One region of the Rahnella sp. PAMC25617 genome, then DNA from elsewhere that is predicted to be linked to it. Evidence: predicted binding sites of a transcription regulator. Region 1 holds the regulator's gene; each other region holds the start of a gene.
The links. The regulator Fur, encoded in region 1, represses iron uptake genes when iron is present. The targets are predictions, from matches to a motif close to ATAATAATGAGAACNACTATCAA.
Positions count from the first base shown of each region.

Region 2: a site for Fur is predicted at 3,988-4,010, ahead of sodA (superoxide dismutase [Mn]). Genes of this name have one in related genera too.
Region 3: a site for Fur is predicted at 835-857, ahead of feoA (ferrous iron transporter A). Genes of this name have one in related genera too.

Region 1 is NZ_JBOCUM010000006.1:636,072-641,419, reverse strand. Features, by position in the region: gene chiP (chitoporin ChiP) at 1-653, shown strand, start outside; gene chiQ (ChiQ/YbfN family lipoprotein) at 667-1,008, shown strand; gene fur (ferric iron uptake transcriptional regulator) at 1,192-1,647, opposite strand; gene fldA (flavodoxin FldA) at 1,961-2,488, opposite strand; gene ACM615_RS09025 (methyl-accepting chemotaxis protein) at 2,897-4,579, shown strand; gene ybfE (LexA regulated protein) at 4,655-4,936, opposite strand; gene ybfF (esterase) at 5,199-5,348, opposite strand, start outside.
Region 2 is NZ_JBOCUM010000001.1:81,668-87,015, forward strand. Features, by position in the region: gene fdnG (formate dehydrogenase-N subunit alpha) at 1-2,893, opposite strand, end outside; gene fdhD (formate dehydrogenase accessory sulfurtransferase FdhD) at 3,038-3,880, shown strand; gene sodA (superoxide dismutase [Mn]) at 4,089-4,709, shown strand; gene ACM615_RS00395 (methyl-accepting chemotaxis protein) at 5,000-5,348, shown strand, end outside.
Region 3 is NZ_JBOCUM010000019.1:141,388-146,735, reverse strand. Features, by position in the region: gene ACM615_RS22085 (Tex family protein) at 1-629, shown strand, start outside; gene feoA (ferrous iron transporter A) at 1,025-1,249, shown strand; gene feoB (Fe(2+) transporter permease subunit FeoB) at 1,352-3,670, shown strand; gene ACM615_RS22070 (FeoC-like transcriptional regulator) at 3,679-3,915, shown strand; gene ACM615_RS22065 (LysR family transcriptional regulator) at 4,010-4,930, shown strand; gene ACM615_RS22060 (DUF2442 domain-containing protein) at 4,910-5,176, opposite strand; gene ACM615_RS22055 (DUF4160 domain-containing protein) at 5,160-5,348, opposite strand, start outside.

The DNA of each region.
Region 1 (5,348 bases):
TCGATCAGTATTTTGCCAAAGCGTCTTACAAAATCGATCTGATGGGCAATCCGCTGACCACCAGCTACCAGTTCTACGGTGCGGAAGATCGCATCAGCAATAAGAACGATCCGAACAGCTTGTATGACGGGATGGCCTGGTTGCAGGCGCTGACTTTCGGTTACACCACCGGTCAGTTTAACTGGCGGCTGGAAGGTACGATGGTCAAAGCGGAAGGTAATCAGGGCTACTTCCTGCAACGTATGACCCCGACGTATTCCTCCTCCAACGGTCGTCTTGACGTGTGGTGGGATAACCGTTCGGACTTCAACGCCAACGGCGAGAAAGCGGTGTACGCCGGCGTACTTTACGATCTGGCGAAATGGGATCTGCCGGGCTTTGCCGTCGGGGGTTCTTACGTTTACGCGTGGGACGCCAAACCGAGTACCAATGCCGCTTATGACCAGAGCCAGCGTCTGAAAGAGACCGCCTGGAGCCTGGATGCGCTTTACACCATTCAGGAAGGCCGCGCTAAGGGGACATTGTTCAAACTGCATTACACCCAGTACGACAACCACTCGGATATTCCGAGCTGGGGCGGGGGTTACGGCAACATATTCCAGGATGAAAAAGACGTGAAATTCATCGTTATTGCTCCATTCACTATTTTCTGAGGTCGTTATGTCGATGAATAAATTACTGATGATGGCGGTATCTGTTGTTCTGCTGGCAGGCTGTGCGCCAACGGCCGATCAGGCTCAGATTTCGCAAACGCGTGAAGACTACCGCGCGTGTATTAATTCTTCAGAAGGTAATCCGGACAAACTGGCGACTTGTCAGGTGTTGCTGAACAAGCTGAAACAGGAAAAAGAACACCAAAAATTTGCGGAACAGGAAACAGTACGCGTGCTGGATTACCAGCGCTGTCTGACGGCGCGCAAAACCGGTGATGGTCAGGCATATGCGGCGGATTGCGGTAAAATCTGGCAGGAAATCACATCCAATAACGCGCCTGTAATGGCGAATTAATAGCAGATTTTTGTAAAAGCCTTAGCTGGCAAAATCATCATTATCAAAAGCGAAACCCCGGCTTGCCGGGGTTTTTTACGTCGGTAAGCGGCGTCTGTGTTCGGGGTGAAACGCAGACATAAAAAAACCGCTTTCCAGCGGTTAGTTTATTTAGAGTATTTGCGACAATCGAAGCTGTGCAAATTAATGCGCAGGTTTGTCATTGTGCAAAGATTCATCTTCACGGCAGTCGCCTGCTTCACAGTGACCGTACAGGTACAGACTGTGGTTGGTCAGTTTAATGCCATGTTTTTTAGCAATCTCACGCTGACGACCTTCAATATATTCGTCACGGAATTCAATCACACGACCGCAATCCAGGCAGATCAGGTGATCGTGGTGATGTTGCTGAGTCAGTTCGAATACGGACTTGCCGCCTTCGAAGTTATGACGGGTGACGATACCAGCATCATCAAACTGGTTCAGAACACGGTAAACCGTGGCCAGACCAATTTCTTCGCCCATATCAATCAGTTGCTTGTACAGATCTTCCGCACTAACGTGATGACCTTCCGGCGCTTGCAGCACTTCCAGGATTTTGAGGCGCGGAAGCGTGACTTTTAAGCCGGCTTTCTTCAGTGCGGTGTTGTTGTCAGTCATGCGGATTCAGTCCTGTTACTATGTGCTAATCAAGTTGAGGCATGCAGCCTGTGGCATCGGCGGCACAAAATTGTTCGTTTACTGTTCTTCGTTTAAGGGAAGTGTGCCCATTCTCGTAAACGACAGCCTGTTAATAAAGATCACAAATTGCCTGTCACATTAATAATGCAACGACTTGATCGATAGAAAAAACAGATGAACTCAGTGTACCTTGATACGACCAAAAGTTACAATTTTGTAGCGGTTAAATTGTTAATTTCAGTAATAGTTTGGCCCTTCAATTGTAGAATAAATCCTCAGGGCCAACAGGGTTTTAGCCGATAATTTCTGAAAGGCTGAGTTCTTCTGTGATCTGTTTCACCCACGCATCAACACGTTCAGCGGTCAGTTCCGGCTGACGGTCTTCGTCAATTGCCAGTCCGATGAAGTGCTTATCATCTGCCAGGCCTTTGGATGCTTCAAAGTGGTAACCTTCAGTTGGCCAGTGTCCGACAATCACTGCGCCGCGTGGCTCAATGATATCGCGCACGGTACCCAGTGCATCGCAGAAATACTCGGCATAGTCTTCCTGATCGCCGCAGCCAAACAGGGCAACCAGCTTACCTTCGAAATCTATCTCTTCGAGCGACGGGAAAAAGTCATCCCAGTCACACTGCGCTTCACCGTAATACCAGGTTGGAATTCCGATCAGCAAAATATCGAATTTTTCCAGATCCTCTTTGCTGCTCTTCGCAATGTCATGCACCTCAGCCACATCTTTACCCAATTGTTTCTGGATCATTTTAGCGATGTTTTCGGTGTTACCTGTATCGGATCCAAAGAAGATACCTACAACGGCCATAAGATTATCTAACCTCTTGTTCTAAATGAAGTGCCCTGCATTGCAGGCAATAATAGCGAAGATGATACCAAACTCGCGAGGCGGAGAATATGCTTCTGCTCGCCTTCTTAACTGGGGAATAAGTTTATCGGGCAATATTTTAAAGTGTTATCGCCATCGTGTGCTTATCAACCACAGAGTTCCTGAGGTCATAAGCAAAGTGAAGAAATATACCGGCTCCTTCCTTAAGTTTATGCATGTCCCGCCGATAGATGATGCGAGAGCAATCTCAACATAATAAAGAAATCGATGCCCGGAGAGGTGTTCAAACATGTCCGGGGGCGTAAGCCTGCTGGTTACCTGTTTTGATTCTCCGCATCCCCGTCAATCCTCAGACCAGAAACAGTCCTGTTTCGAGAGAGGCATATCGTGCAGTTTTTAAAAAATATTACCATCAGGGCCGCTTTATTAACCATTCTTGGCATCTTCTGCGTGATGTGGGCTGGTGTTTCCCTTTATACCGTCACATCACTTGGCACATTAACGCAAAATACCAGGAACAGTACCGAACTGGTCAACAACATGACGCTGATCAGCAAAGGCAACGATCAGTATTTCCGTACCGTGACGCGTCTGAGTCGTGCGGTTGCACAGCTTCAGGCTGACCCGTCAAAAGGCCCTGAAATTTTTGACAGTGCCAAACAATCTCTTGATGGACTGACTCAGGCGCTGGCTGGTTTTAAATCAGTACCCCATCCGGGCCTGGAAGAATCAGCCATTCAGGAACTGCAGACCAGTTGGGAAAACCTGCTGACACAGGGCGTTACGCCGTTATTCAATGCTGCCAGCAGTAAGAATACCGACACCTATAACCAGTTAGCCAACACCACGGTTCCGGCGCTGAGCCGTACTTTTGGTTTATCAATGGAAAAGGTCAGCAGCCAGATTGCAGTTGATTTTCAGGCCGCACAAAATGAATCCAATCATCTGACCTACATGAGCAAAGTGATCCAGCTGAGCGCATTTGGTATTGGTTTGATCCTGTTGCTGCTGACCGATCGTTATCTGGTGATGGCGCTGGTGAAACCGCTGGATAAAATCCGCGATCAGTTCGCGGTGATCGCCAGCGGTGACCTGACGCAGTATATGGAAGAGTTCGGTAAAAACTGCGCCGGTAAACTGATCCCGCTGCTGAATGTGATGCAGGCGAGTCTGGTGAATACGGTGCAGACGATCCGTAACTGTACTAACCATATCTATCAGGGCGCATCGGAAATTTCAGCGGGCAATAATGACTTGTCTTCGCGTACCGAAGAACAGGCTTCTGCTCTGGAAGAAACCGCAGCCAGCATGGAAGAACTGACAGCGACGGTGAAACACAATGCCGATAACGCACATCACGCCAGCCAGCTGGTGATTGAAGCTTCCGGCACGGCGCAGAAGGGCGGTAATATTGTGGCGGACGTGGTCAGTACCATGAAAGACATTTCCGGCAGCTCAAAGAAAATTGCTGAAATTACGTCGGTCATCAACAGCATTGCTTTCCAGACCAACATTCTGGCGCTGAACGCCGCGGTTGAAGCCGCACGTGCGGGCGAACAGGGGCGTGGATTTGCGGTGGTCGCCAGCGAAGTGCGCAATCTGGCACAGCGCAGCGCCCAGGCGGCGAAAGAAATCGAATCCCTGATCAGTGAATCGGTTTCCCGCGTCGACAGCGGTTCAAAACTGGTTGAAAACGCCGGTCTGACGATGAATGAAGTGGTGCGCTCAATTACGCATGTCACCGATATCATGGCGGAAATCGCTTCGGCATCTGATGAGCAAAGCAAAGGCATCGGTCAGGTGGCGGTGGCGATCACTCAGATGGACAGTGTGACGCAGCAGAACGCCTCGCTGGTTGAAGAGGCATCGCAGGCTGCGGTTTCTCTGGAAGAACAGGCTGCATTACTCAACAACGCCGTGGCCACGTTCAAACTCAAAGACAGCGTGACCAACGTGAAGGGACGTCCAGCGAAAGCGGTTTCCGCTCCGTTGCTGCGTCCGGATACCGGGATGGGCGGGGTGCTTTCGGCGAATAGCGCGAAAAGTGCTGAGAACTGGGAAACGTTTTGAGAAGGGCGAAGAGAGTTAGCGTTGAATAAGTAAGAAAAAACAAACGGGTAGCCTGGAAAGGTTACCCGTTTTCAATCAGCCTTCATGACCGTTAAGATGCGCCAGCAGCATCTCTTCAATCAGTTCACTACGACTGATGTTACGTTCTTCAGCCAGCTTATTGAGCGTATCAACAGCATCGGCATTCATTTTCAGCTCCACGCGACGCAGACCGCTCGCTTTATCGCGGCGTAACTGATTGCGCTTGTTGATCCTGAGCTGTTCATCACGGGATAGCGGATTTGTTTTTGGACGCCCCGGACGGCGGTCATCTGCGAACAGATCAATCGTCGTGCGATCCAGTTGTTCTTTTGCCATAGGTAGCGGTACAACCAGGGAAGTTTTTACATCGGAAAACGGCAAGCCGATTCCTGACGAGCGTTTCACACATTTCGGGCTAAGAAACCCTGACCCAATTTACCCCCCGCGACTCAGCCTGAGTGAAACGGGGCGGCAAAATTATAGCGCGCAATCATACACTGGCGCGCCTGGGGTTCACAACGCCTGATTGCCCTGATTTCATGATAACTTTCTAAGTTGTGCAGGCTTTTTGCACAATTTATCCCCAGGATGTTAAACCTTAGTCCACATCGATGAAACGGTGAACAGCACGCAGCACGGCCTCAGGTTTTTCCGCGTGAACCCAATGTCCGGTTCCGGCGACGACATAGGCTTTGGCCTGCGGGAACTGACGGGCAATATCTTCGCGGTAAGCGTCCTGCACATACGG
Region 2 (5,348 bases), on a different contig from region 1:
TACCGTCGATGGTCAGCGGCCTGATGCGTTTGGTCACCACGGCTTTCGCCACGATGAATCCGCGCTTCGAGGAGACTTTCACCTCATCGCCCTGCGCAATGCCCTTCGAGGCGGCCAGACCTTCGCCGATCTCGATAAACTGTTCAGGCTGCGCGATGGCATTCAGCAACGCGTGTTTGGTCCAGTGGCGGAACAATTCGGTGATTGAATAAGTGGTCGCCACATACGGGAAGTCTTTGGCAGTGCCCATATTCGGCAAATCGCTGGCAAAAATACGTGCGACCGGATTGGAGATCACCGCCGGATGCAGCGGATTGGTGCCAATCGGTGATTCAATCGGTTCGTAATGCTCAGGGAACGGACCGTCGGCCATTTTGTCGGTGGCAAATAAACGCCCGACGCCTTCCTGCTGCATGATAAACGGACCCACGCCGGTGCCCGGCGCCGCCGCGCTGTAATCCGGGACATCAAAGCCGGTCCATTTCGCGCCATCCCAGCGGATGATTTCGCGTTTTGGATCCCACGGTTTACCCTGCGGGTCAACGGAGGCACGGTTATACAGAATGCGGCGGTTCAGCGGCCAGCACCACGCCCAGCCGGATGTACAGCCCAGACCGGAAGGATCGGCGTTATCGCGGCGCGCCATCTGGTTACCGGCTTCTGTCCAGCTACCGGCGTAAATCCAGCAGAAACTGGCGGTGCTGCCGTCGTTTTTCAGATGGGCAAAGGTCGAAATCTGCTGACCTTTTTTCGCCAGCAGATTGCCCTGATCGTCATGGATATCTGCCAGCGCTTTGCCGTTGGCTTCGCGGGCGATTTCTTCCGGCAGCGGGTCGAGCGGATCCTGATAATCCCACGCCATATTCATCACCGGCAGCGGATTGGCACCGCCTTCTTTCTGATACAGCTCGCGCAGTTTCATGAACAGGCGCGCGATAATTTTGCCGTCGTGCAGCGCTTCACCCGGTGGCTCAGACGCCTGGAAGTGCCATTGCAGCCAGCGGCCGGAGTTCACAATCGAACCGTTTTCCTCCGCAAAACAGGAAGACGGCAGGCGGAACACTTCGGTCTGAATATCGGCGGTCTGCACGTCGTTCATCGCACCGTGGTTTTGCCAGAAGTTCGAGGACTCGGTCACCAGCGGGTCGATCACCACCATGTATTTCAGTTTTGAGAGCGCGCGCGAGGATTTGTTTTTGTCCGGGAATGCCGCCAGCGGGTTGAAGCCCTGCACGATATAACCGTTCAGTTTGCCTTCAGTCATCAGCTCGGCTTGCTGCATCACGTCGTAGCTTTTGTCCCATTTCGGCAGCCAGTCAAAGCCCCAGTCGTTTTCCGCCGTGGCATGATCGCCCCAGAAACTTTTCATCATACTGACGAAGAAGTTCGGCGTGTTTTTCCAGAAATTGACCTGCCCGTCCACCAGCGGTGTCGGCGTGATCTGTTGCAGGTAATCGCTGAAATTCGTCTGTTTTTCCGAAGGCAAAGGCATATAGCCCGGCAGATTCAGCGAGAGCAAACCGAGATCGGTGTAACCCTGAATATTGGAGTGACCGCGCAACGCATTCACGCCGCCGCCAGGCATGCCGATATTGCCCAGCAACAGCTGGATCATCGCCGCACAACGGATGATTTGCGCGCCGCCGGTGTGATGCGTCCAGCCCAGCGCATACAGAATGGTCGAGGTTTTATCGCGCGCGCAGGTTTCTGCCAGAATAGAGCTGATCAGCAGGAAATCTTCTTTCGAGGTGCCGCACAGACGCTCCACCAGTTCCGGCGTGTACCGGGAAACATGCTCTTTCAGCAGATTCCAGACACAGCGCGGATCCTGCAAAGTTTTGTCCTGTTTCGCCAGACCGTTTTCATCCAGCTGATAGTGCCAGCTTTCTTTGTTGTAGGATTTTTTCGTCGCGTCGAAGCCGCTGAACAGGCCATCGTTAAAGGCATAATCTTCCCGCACCAGCAGGCTGGCGTTGGTGTACTCCCTGACATATTCGGTCTGAATTTTATTATGCGTAATCAGGTAGTTGATCATGCCGAGCAGGAAAGCGGTGTCCGAACCGGCGCGGATTGGCGCATAGATATCGGCCACGGCGGCGCTGCGGTTGAAACGCGGATCGACGACGATAACTTTGGCGTTATTTTTGGTTTTCGCCTCAATCACCCATTTGAATCCGACCGGATGCGCTTCTGCCGCGTTTCCGCCCATAATCAAAATGACGTTGGCGTTTTTGATATCGACCCAGTTGTTGGTCATCGCACCGCGACCAAAGCTTGGCGCTAATGCCGCGACGGTCGGACCGTGACACAGACGTGCCTGACAGTCGATGGCGACCATGCCCAGCGCGCGGGTGAATTTCTGATCCAGCAGGCCGGTTTCGTTACTGGCCGCGGACGAACATAACATGCCGGTGGTCAGCCAGCGGTTAACCGTGACGTTGTTTTCATTTTTCTCGACAAAGTTGGCGTCGCGGTCATCTTTCATCAGGCGGGCGATACGGGAAATCGCCTCATCCCAGCTTATACGCTGCCATTTATCGGCGCCGGGCGCGCGATATTCCGGATATCTCAGACGGCCTTCGCTGTGGATGTAATCCAGTACGCCTGCGCCTTTCGGGCACAACGAGCCACGACTGACCGGATGATCGGCGTCACCCTCTACGTGGAAGATATTTTCAGTAACGTTTTTCGCGCCGTCGCCCTGGCTGTAAATCAACATGCCGCAACCGACTGAGCAGTACGTGCAGTTGTTGCGGGTTTCACGCGAGCGAAGCAGTTTATATTGGCGGGTTTCCGCCAGCGCGATTGTCGGGGCAAACCCCAATAATGCTGCGGTAGTGCCGGCCATACCGCCCGCACATATTTTGAATAATTGTCTTCTGCTGACTTGCATGAAAGACTCCTTCCCATCATTTGTTAACACATTGCTTTCAAATTGCCGCTTTCCGTTGCAGATGCGGAAGCGGTAAAATTAAGACCTAAAGTCCTGACAGTTTGTACGGCTTATGTAGCCGGAATGTTTATAAGGTTATTGCCAATGGATGTCCATCAAGTAAAAGAACTGAGCGAAAAAGATGATAAAAAAGTGACTCAGATCATCGGAGCCAGTCAAAAACCGGTGATGCAGCGCACACATCCTGGCGAACTGGAAGACGACTGGATTGCAGAAGAAGTGCCCGTTGCGCTGGTCTATAACGGAATTTCACATGTGGTAATGATGGCGTCGCCGAAAGATCTCGAAGCCTTTGCGCTGGGGTTTTCGCTGTCGGAAGGAATTATCGAATCGGCTACAGATATTTTCGGGCTGGACGTAACACCAAACTGTAACGGTATTGAAGTTAACATCGAATTATCGAGCCGCCGTTTTGCCGGGCTGAAAGAGCGTCGTCGTGCCATGGCGGGCCGAACCGGCTGCGGCGTGTGCGGCATCGAACAGCTAGGCGATTTGTTCCGCCCGCTCGCCCCGCTGCCGTTTACCCAAACGTTTGAGCTGGCGAATCTGGATAACGCGCTGAATCAGCTGAAATCCGTGCAGGAAATCGGTCAGCTGACCGGCTGTACACATGCCGCCGCGTGGATAACCTCGCAGGGCGAATTACTGGGTGGATGCGAGGACGTGGGGCGTCACGTGGCGCTGGATAAAATGCTTGGCCTGCGTGAAAAACAAAGTGAATGGCAATCCGGTGCCGCGCTGGTGTCGAGCCGCGCCAGCTATGAAATGGTGCAGAAAGCCGCGATGTGCGGTGTCGAAATTCTGTTTGCCGTCTCCGCCGCCACCACGCTGGCGGTAGACGTCGCCGAAAAATGTAACCTGACGCTGGTCGGTTTCAGCAAACCGGGACGGGCAACGGTGTATACGCATCCGCAGCGGTTACGCTGACCTGCTAAGCTTCACGTGCCTTTAGACAATTTAGGATTGTTTGCGGTTATCTGGTTCTAAGCCCCGTATAACAGGCGCTTACGAGTACCCGCACAAAGGGTGGAGCATAGATAATCATTTTCAATATCATTTAATTAACTATAATGATCCGACTGATTACGCGGTGCTCACAATGACGGTGCCGCCCTACACTATGGAGACGATGAACATGAGTTATTCACTGCCATCACTGCCTTACGCATACGACGCACTCGAACCGCATTTCGACAAAGAAACGATGGAAATCCATCACTCTAAACACCACCAGGCTTACGTGAACAACGCGAACGCTGCACTGGAAAGCCTGCCAGAACTGGCAAAACTTCCTGTTGAAGAGCTGATCGCAAACCTGGACAAAGTGCCTGCGGACAAGAAAGTTGCACTGCGTAACAACGCAGGTGGCCACGCTAACCACAGCCTGTTCTGGAAAGGCCTGAAAACCGGCACCACCCTACAGGGCGAACTGAAATCTGCTATCGAACGCGATTTCGGCAGCGTTGACGCTTTCAAAGAAACTTTTGAGAAAGCAGCGACCACTCGTTTCGGTTCAGGTTGGGCATGGCTGGTTCTGAAAGACGGCAAACTGGCCGTTGTTTCTACTGCTAACCAGGACAGCCCGCTGATGGGCGAAGCTGTTTCAGGCGCATCCGGTTACCCGCTGCTGGGTCTGGACGTTTGGGAACACGCTTACTACCTGAAATATCAGAACAAACGCCCTGATTACATCAAAGCCTTCTGGGATGTTGTCAACTGGGACGAAGCAGCAAAACGTCTGGCTGAAGCGAAGTAATTTCGCTTTACCGCCCTTAACGGGCACGATGTTTTCGCCAATGGCGGGTCACTGACCCGCCTTTTTTATGTCCATTTTCATGTACTCTTTATTGAGTAAAGACCTAAGCCTGATCACTGTTTTATTGCCAATTATTCATTTCCCCTCTGCCCTTATCCGATCCCGCTCGCATTAATCAAAAATACGCGCCGTTCCCTATAAAGTTTCTCTTAAGTCCACCGATAGGTTGTTCACAAAGGCGTCACAAAATCACTTATTAATTTTAAAGGGATGTTCGACGGAGAATGAACATGAGCAACGGAACAGGTCTTTCGCAGTGGATGAATAATCTCAAGGTCGGCACCAAACTGGGTCTGGGCTTCGGGCTGGTACTTCTGATCGCCGTGGCCATCACCGTGGCAGGGATGATCAAATTTAACGACATCAGCCAGCGAGCTGAAAAAGTCGATTTCAGCAACCAGATGAATGCGCTGTTAAACGAAGCCCGTCTCAGCCGCACGCTGTATCAGCTCAATTACGATCCCGCTTATCTCAAACAAAACCAGGACAAAATCAGCGCACTTTCGCAGCTGATTGCCCAGTCGAAAGACAAGCTGGAGTGGGATGCGGCGAGTCTCGCAGAACTCAATCAGGTGCCGG
Region 3 (5,348 bases), on a different contig from region 1:
ACCCGGAAACCTATCCGGTGGTCGAACGCATTCTGGCAGCGACGCAACTGGCGCTGAAAGAACTGATGGGCGATTCGAATGTGCTGCGCGGCCTGAAAGCCAGTGAATTCACTGACGAACAGTTCGGCGTACCGACTGTTACTGACATCATCAAGGAGCTGGAAAAGCCGGGGCACGATCCGCGTCCTGAGTTTAAAACCGCGACCTTTGCCGATGGCGTGGAAACCATGAACGACCTGATGCCGGGCATGATCCTTGAAGGTTCTGTCACCAACGTCACCAACTTCGGGGCATTCGTGGATATCGGCGTACATCAGGATGGTCTGGTTCACATCTCATCACTGGCGAATAAATTCGTTGAAGATCCGCATACCGTGGTGAAAGCCGGCGATATCGTCAAAGTCAAAGTGATGGAAGTCGATCTGCAACGTAAACGTATCGCGCTGACCATGCGTCTGGATGAGCAACCGGGCGAAGCACCGGCACGCCGTGCTTCCGCGCCAGCGTCAGATTCGCGTGACAATCAGAAACGCCATACGCCAAACAAACCTGCGGGCCGCAATGCTGCACCGGCGGGCAATAATGCGATGGCCGATGCTCTGGCTGCCGCTCTCGGCAAAAAACGTTAAATTCTCGCTTTTCCTGCAAAACGGAAGCCGCTGATATTCAGCGGCTTTTTTTATGTGTCTTTTTTCGACACTTTTTAAAGTCTCTCCTATTGAATCAATCACTGAGGTAAATCAATAAATCCTCACTGTTGCAGGCTTAGGATAGCGACGCGGTGGAGATTCCCGTGAAGAGGCCCCCCTCTTTTATTTTGTCTCCACACGCGTACTAATTATGATAACTATTCTCGTTTGTACTTCTTTGCGTATTCAATACGCCGTCGGCCTCAGGCTGGCAATTTCGCACCAGGGACAATTTCTGAGCAATATTTCACGAGCAGTGAAATCACCGGGCACGGAAGCGCGGCGTCACCTTTGTGACGCTGCCCCCAAAATGCCTGAACGCTTCGCGAGGAACTATGCAACTTCAATCAAAATGTGCTTATAAAATCACCGGCTTTTCTCATGAAATCAGCCCGGCCTATCGCCAGAAACTGCTGTCTCTCGGCATGCTTCCGGGATCATTCTTTAACATCATCCGCGTGGCACCGATGGGCGACCCGGTGCAGATAGAAACCCGCCGCACCAGTCTGGTCGTGCGCAAAAAAGACCTCGACCTGCTCAAGCTTGAGCTTCTGGCCTGATCTTTCTGATTTGTTTCTGAAAGTTGGTTTCTGAAAGATTGTTTAGCGCGGCTCTGTTGAGTCTTCCGCGTTTTTTCCTTTCTCACACGTAGATCTGAACGTATGAAAGCACTGACTATTGGCCTGATTGGTAATCCCAACTCAGGTAAAACGACCCTTTTCAACCAGTTAACAGGTTCGCGACAACGCGTTGGTAACTGGGCTGGCGTCACCGTCGAACGTAAAGAAGGCCAGTTCGCTACCGCAGATCACCAGATTACGCTGGTCGATTTGCCCGGCACCTATTCACTGACCACCATCTCCGAGCAAACCTCGCTCGATGAGCAAATCGCCTGTCATTACATTCTGAGCGGCGACGCAGATCTGATGATTAACGTCGTGGATGCCTCAAACCTTGAGCGCAACTTATACCTGACACTGCAACTGCTTGAGCTCGGCGTGCCCTGCATTGTCGCGCTGAACATGCTCGACATCGCCAAAATTCAGAACATCAATATTGATATCCCGGCGCTGTCTGCGCGCCTGGGCTGCCCGGTTGTTGCCCTGATTTCTACCCGCGCCAGCGGTATCAAAGAACTGAAAGCGGCCATCGATGAATTGCCACAAGTGACCGCGCTGGAACGTGTGAAATATCATCCGGTGCTGCAACAGGAAGTGGACGTGCTGGCCGCTGAAATGCCGCAAGATATGGCGCTGCAACAGCGTCGCTGGCTGGCGCTGCAAATCCTCGAAGGGGATATTTACAGCCAGACGCACGCAGGTAACGCACAGGCTTTACTGCCGCAGGTGAAAGCCCGTCTGGTGGAGCAAAAGCTGGAAGATCCTGCACTGCTGATTGCGGATGCGCGCTATCAGAGCATTGCGTCACTGTGCGCGGACGTCAGTAACTCGCACCTCACCGCGCCCAACAAGCTGACGCAGGTGCTGGACCGCGTGATCCTCAACCGTTTCCTCGGCGTGCCGATCTTCCTGCTGGTGATGTATCTGATGTTCGTGCTGGCGATCAACATCGGCGGCGCGCTGCAACCGATTTTCGATATCGGCTCGGCAGCAATTTTCATTCAGGGTATGCAATGGGTGGGCTTCACCCTGCACTTCCCGCAGTGGCTGACCATTTTCCTCGCTCAAGGCGTGGGCGGCGGTATCAATACGGTTCTGCCGCTGGTGCCGCAAATCGGCATGATGTATCTGTTCCTCTCCTTCCTTGAAGACTCCGGTTACATGGCCCGCGCCGCGTTCGTGATGGACAGGCTGATGCAATCACTGGGGCTGCCGGGTAAATCATTTGTGCCGCTGATTGTTGGCTTTGGCTGTAACGTGCCGTCCATTATGGGTGCCCGTACGCTGGATGCCCCGCGTGAACGCCTGATCACCGTGATGATGGCGCCATTTATGTCATGTGGCGCACGTCTGGCGATTTTCGCGGTGTTTTCTGCGGCATTCTTCGGGCAAAGCGGTGCATCCATCGTGTTCTCGTTGTATCTGCTCGGTATTGTGGTCGCTATCCTGACCGGCCTGCTGCTGAAATACACTATTATGCGCGGTGAAGCTTCGCCGTTTGTGATGGAACTGCCGGTGTATCACGTGCCACATCTGAAAAGTTTGCTGCTACAAACCTGGCAGCGTCTGAAAGGGTTCGTGCTGCGCGCCGGTAAAGTGATCGTGATTGCGAGTATTTTCATCGGCGCACTGAACAGCTTCTCTTTCAGCGGTCAGGCGGTGGATAACATCAATGATTCGGCACTGGCCTCGGTCAGTAAAGTACTGACACCGGTGCTGGCGCCGATGGGCGTACATTCTGACAACTGGCAGGCGACCGTGGGTCTGGTCACCGGCGCGATGGCGAAAGAAGTGGTGGTCGGTACGCTGAACACGCTGTACACCGCCGAACATATCCACAATGAGGAGTTCGACGCTGCCAGTTTCAATCTGTTCGATGAGCTGGGCGGCGCAGTGCAGGAAACCTGGCAGGGTCTTAAAGACACCTTCAGCATCAGCGTGCTGTCGAACCCGATCGAAGCCAGCAAAGGTGACGGCGAAATGGGCGTCAGCTCCATGGGCGTCATGAGTACCAAATTTGGCACCGCCATTTCGGCTTACAGTTACCTGATTTTCGTGCTGCTTTACGTGCCTTGCGTCTCGGTGATGGGGGCGATTGCCCGTGAAACCAGCCGCAGCTGGATGACGTTCTCCATCTTCTGGGGGCTGAACGTCGCCTACTCGCTGGCAACCCTGTTCTATCAGGTGGCCACTTTCAGCAATCATCCGGCCTACAGTGCGGGCGTCATCTTCATCGTGTTACTGTTCAACGCTATCGTCCTCACCTGCCTGCGTAAGGCACGCAGCCGGGTCAGCCTCCATTTGCAGCCACGTAATATCGCGGCCTGTTGCGAACCGGCTACCGGCAGCGACTGCCACTAGGAGATAACATGACTACGCTGATTCAGGTTCGCGACTCTCTCGCACTGGCTGGCCGGGCAGATGCCCGCCAGCTCAGCCAGCAGCTTAAGGCTCCGCAGCCGCTGGTGCAGGCCATGCTCGAACGGCTGGTGGCAATGCGAAAAGCAGAAACAGTGGAAGCGGATGACAGCTGTCTGAGCGGCAGCTGTAAAAGTTGCGCTGACGGCAAAAAGTGCCTGACCGTGTCTTACACCCTGATCCCCTGAACCCGGCTTTTCCGCCCTTCCTGAATAGTCGCCCGGCGGCTATTCAGCTATCATCTCAGACCGCAACGGCCTAAAACGCTACGCAGGAGCCTGTATGATCGACAGTGAAATCACCTTCCGCAAACTCGAAATTTTCCTCGCTTACATGGAAAAGCAAAACATCACCCGCGCAGCCGAACAACTCGGTCTGAGCAGCGTGAGCGTGCATCGCGCCCTGCATTCTCTGGAAGAAGGTTTGCGCTGTCCGCTGTTTATCCATCGCGGGCGCAATCTGCTGCCGTTGCCCGCGGCTGAAGCGTTACTGGAACATGCCACGCAGGTGATTGAACAGATGGAACATGGGATCCAGGCCACGCAGCGCGCCGCCGGTTTCGGGGATAAACGCCTAAAAGTCGGCACATTGTATTCGCTGACCCTGGAAACTATTCCGCGCCTGATTATGGGGCTGAAACTGCGCAGACCCGAGCTTGAACTGGAGCTGGTGATGGGATCTAACAGTGATTTGCTGCAAAAGCTGGAAGACGGCCTGCTCGATGCGATTCTGATTTCGACCAGTGATTCGAGCGTGGACGCACAGCGCTACGATCAGTTGCCGCTGTTTCAGGATGATATTTTTCTCGCCGCCCCCGCCAGCGCAGAACTGGCGTCGGAAGGCACGGCGGATTTACGCGATTACAAACAGAAGAAATTCGTTTCACTGGCAGAAGGGTTTGCGACTTACCACGGCTTTCAGGAAGCCTTTCAGATCGCCGGTTTTGAGCCGGACATTGTCACACGGGTAAACGATATTTTTTCGATGCTGAGTCTGGTGCAGGCGGGCGTCGGATACACGCTCATTCCCGGCAGGATGAAAGGCGTGTATGAAAATACGGTGAAATTACTGCCACTGGCCGAAACCTATCAGATGCGCCAGACCATTTCGCTGGTCTTCCCGCACAGCCGCGAGCACGATCCCAACCTCCTCGCCCTCGCCGCTGAAAGCCGGATGTATGCGCTAGCGAGCAGAAAGCGCTGACAGACGGTTATGTGCTGTCTGTTTAGCGACCGGCTTTCCCACTATTAAGCCCTCAATAGAAATATCTTCATCAAGGGCATCCCAATGCAAACCATAAGCACTGATTTCATAATCCTGACGCTGCGCGGGTGTTGCATTCAGCAGGACCGGGAACTGCGTCAGCGGTACCTTCAGGACTTGCCCATCTTCAAGAGTGACCCACATCGTACTATCATCGAACCGAACACTTTTAGGCGAAATATTCATTCCATGCTCCTTGAAAGACTGTCTGATAAACGTTTGTTAGCGTTATGATTTCCCTGACTTCTCTGGAAGAAAAACCTGTCTGACGACACATGGCAACAGGCACAAGCCAAAGTTTGGCTTCTTTCTGACCGGATCTTACATGAATATGATGAGGCTCAGGCGGGTTTCCCTC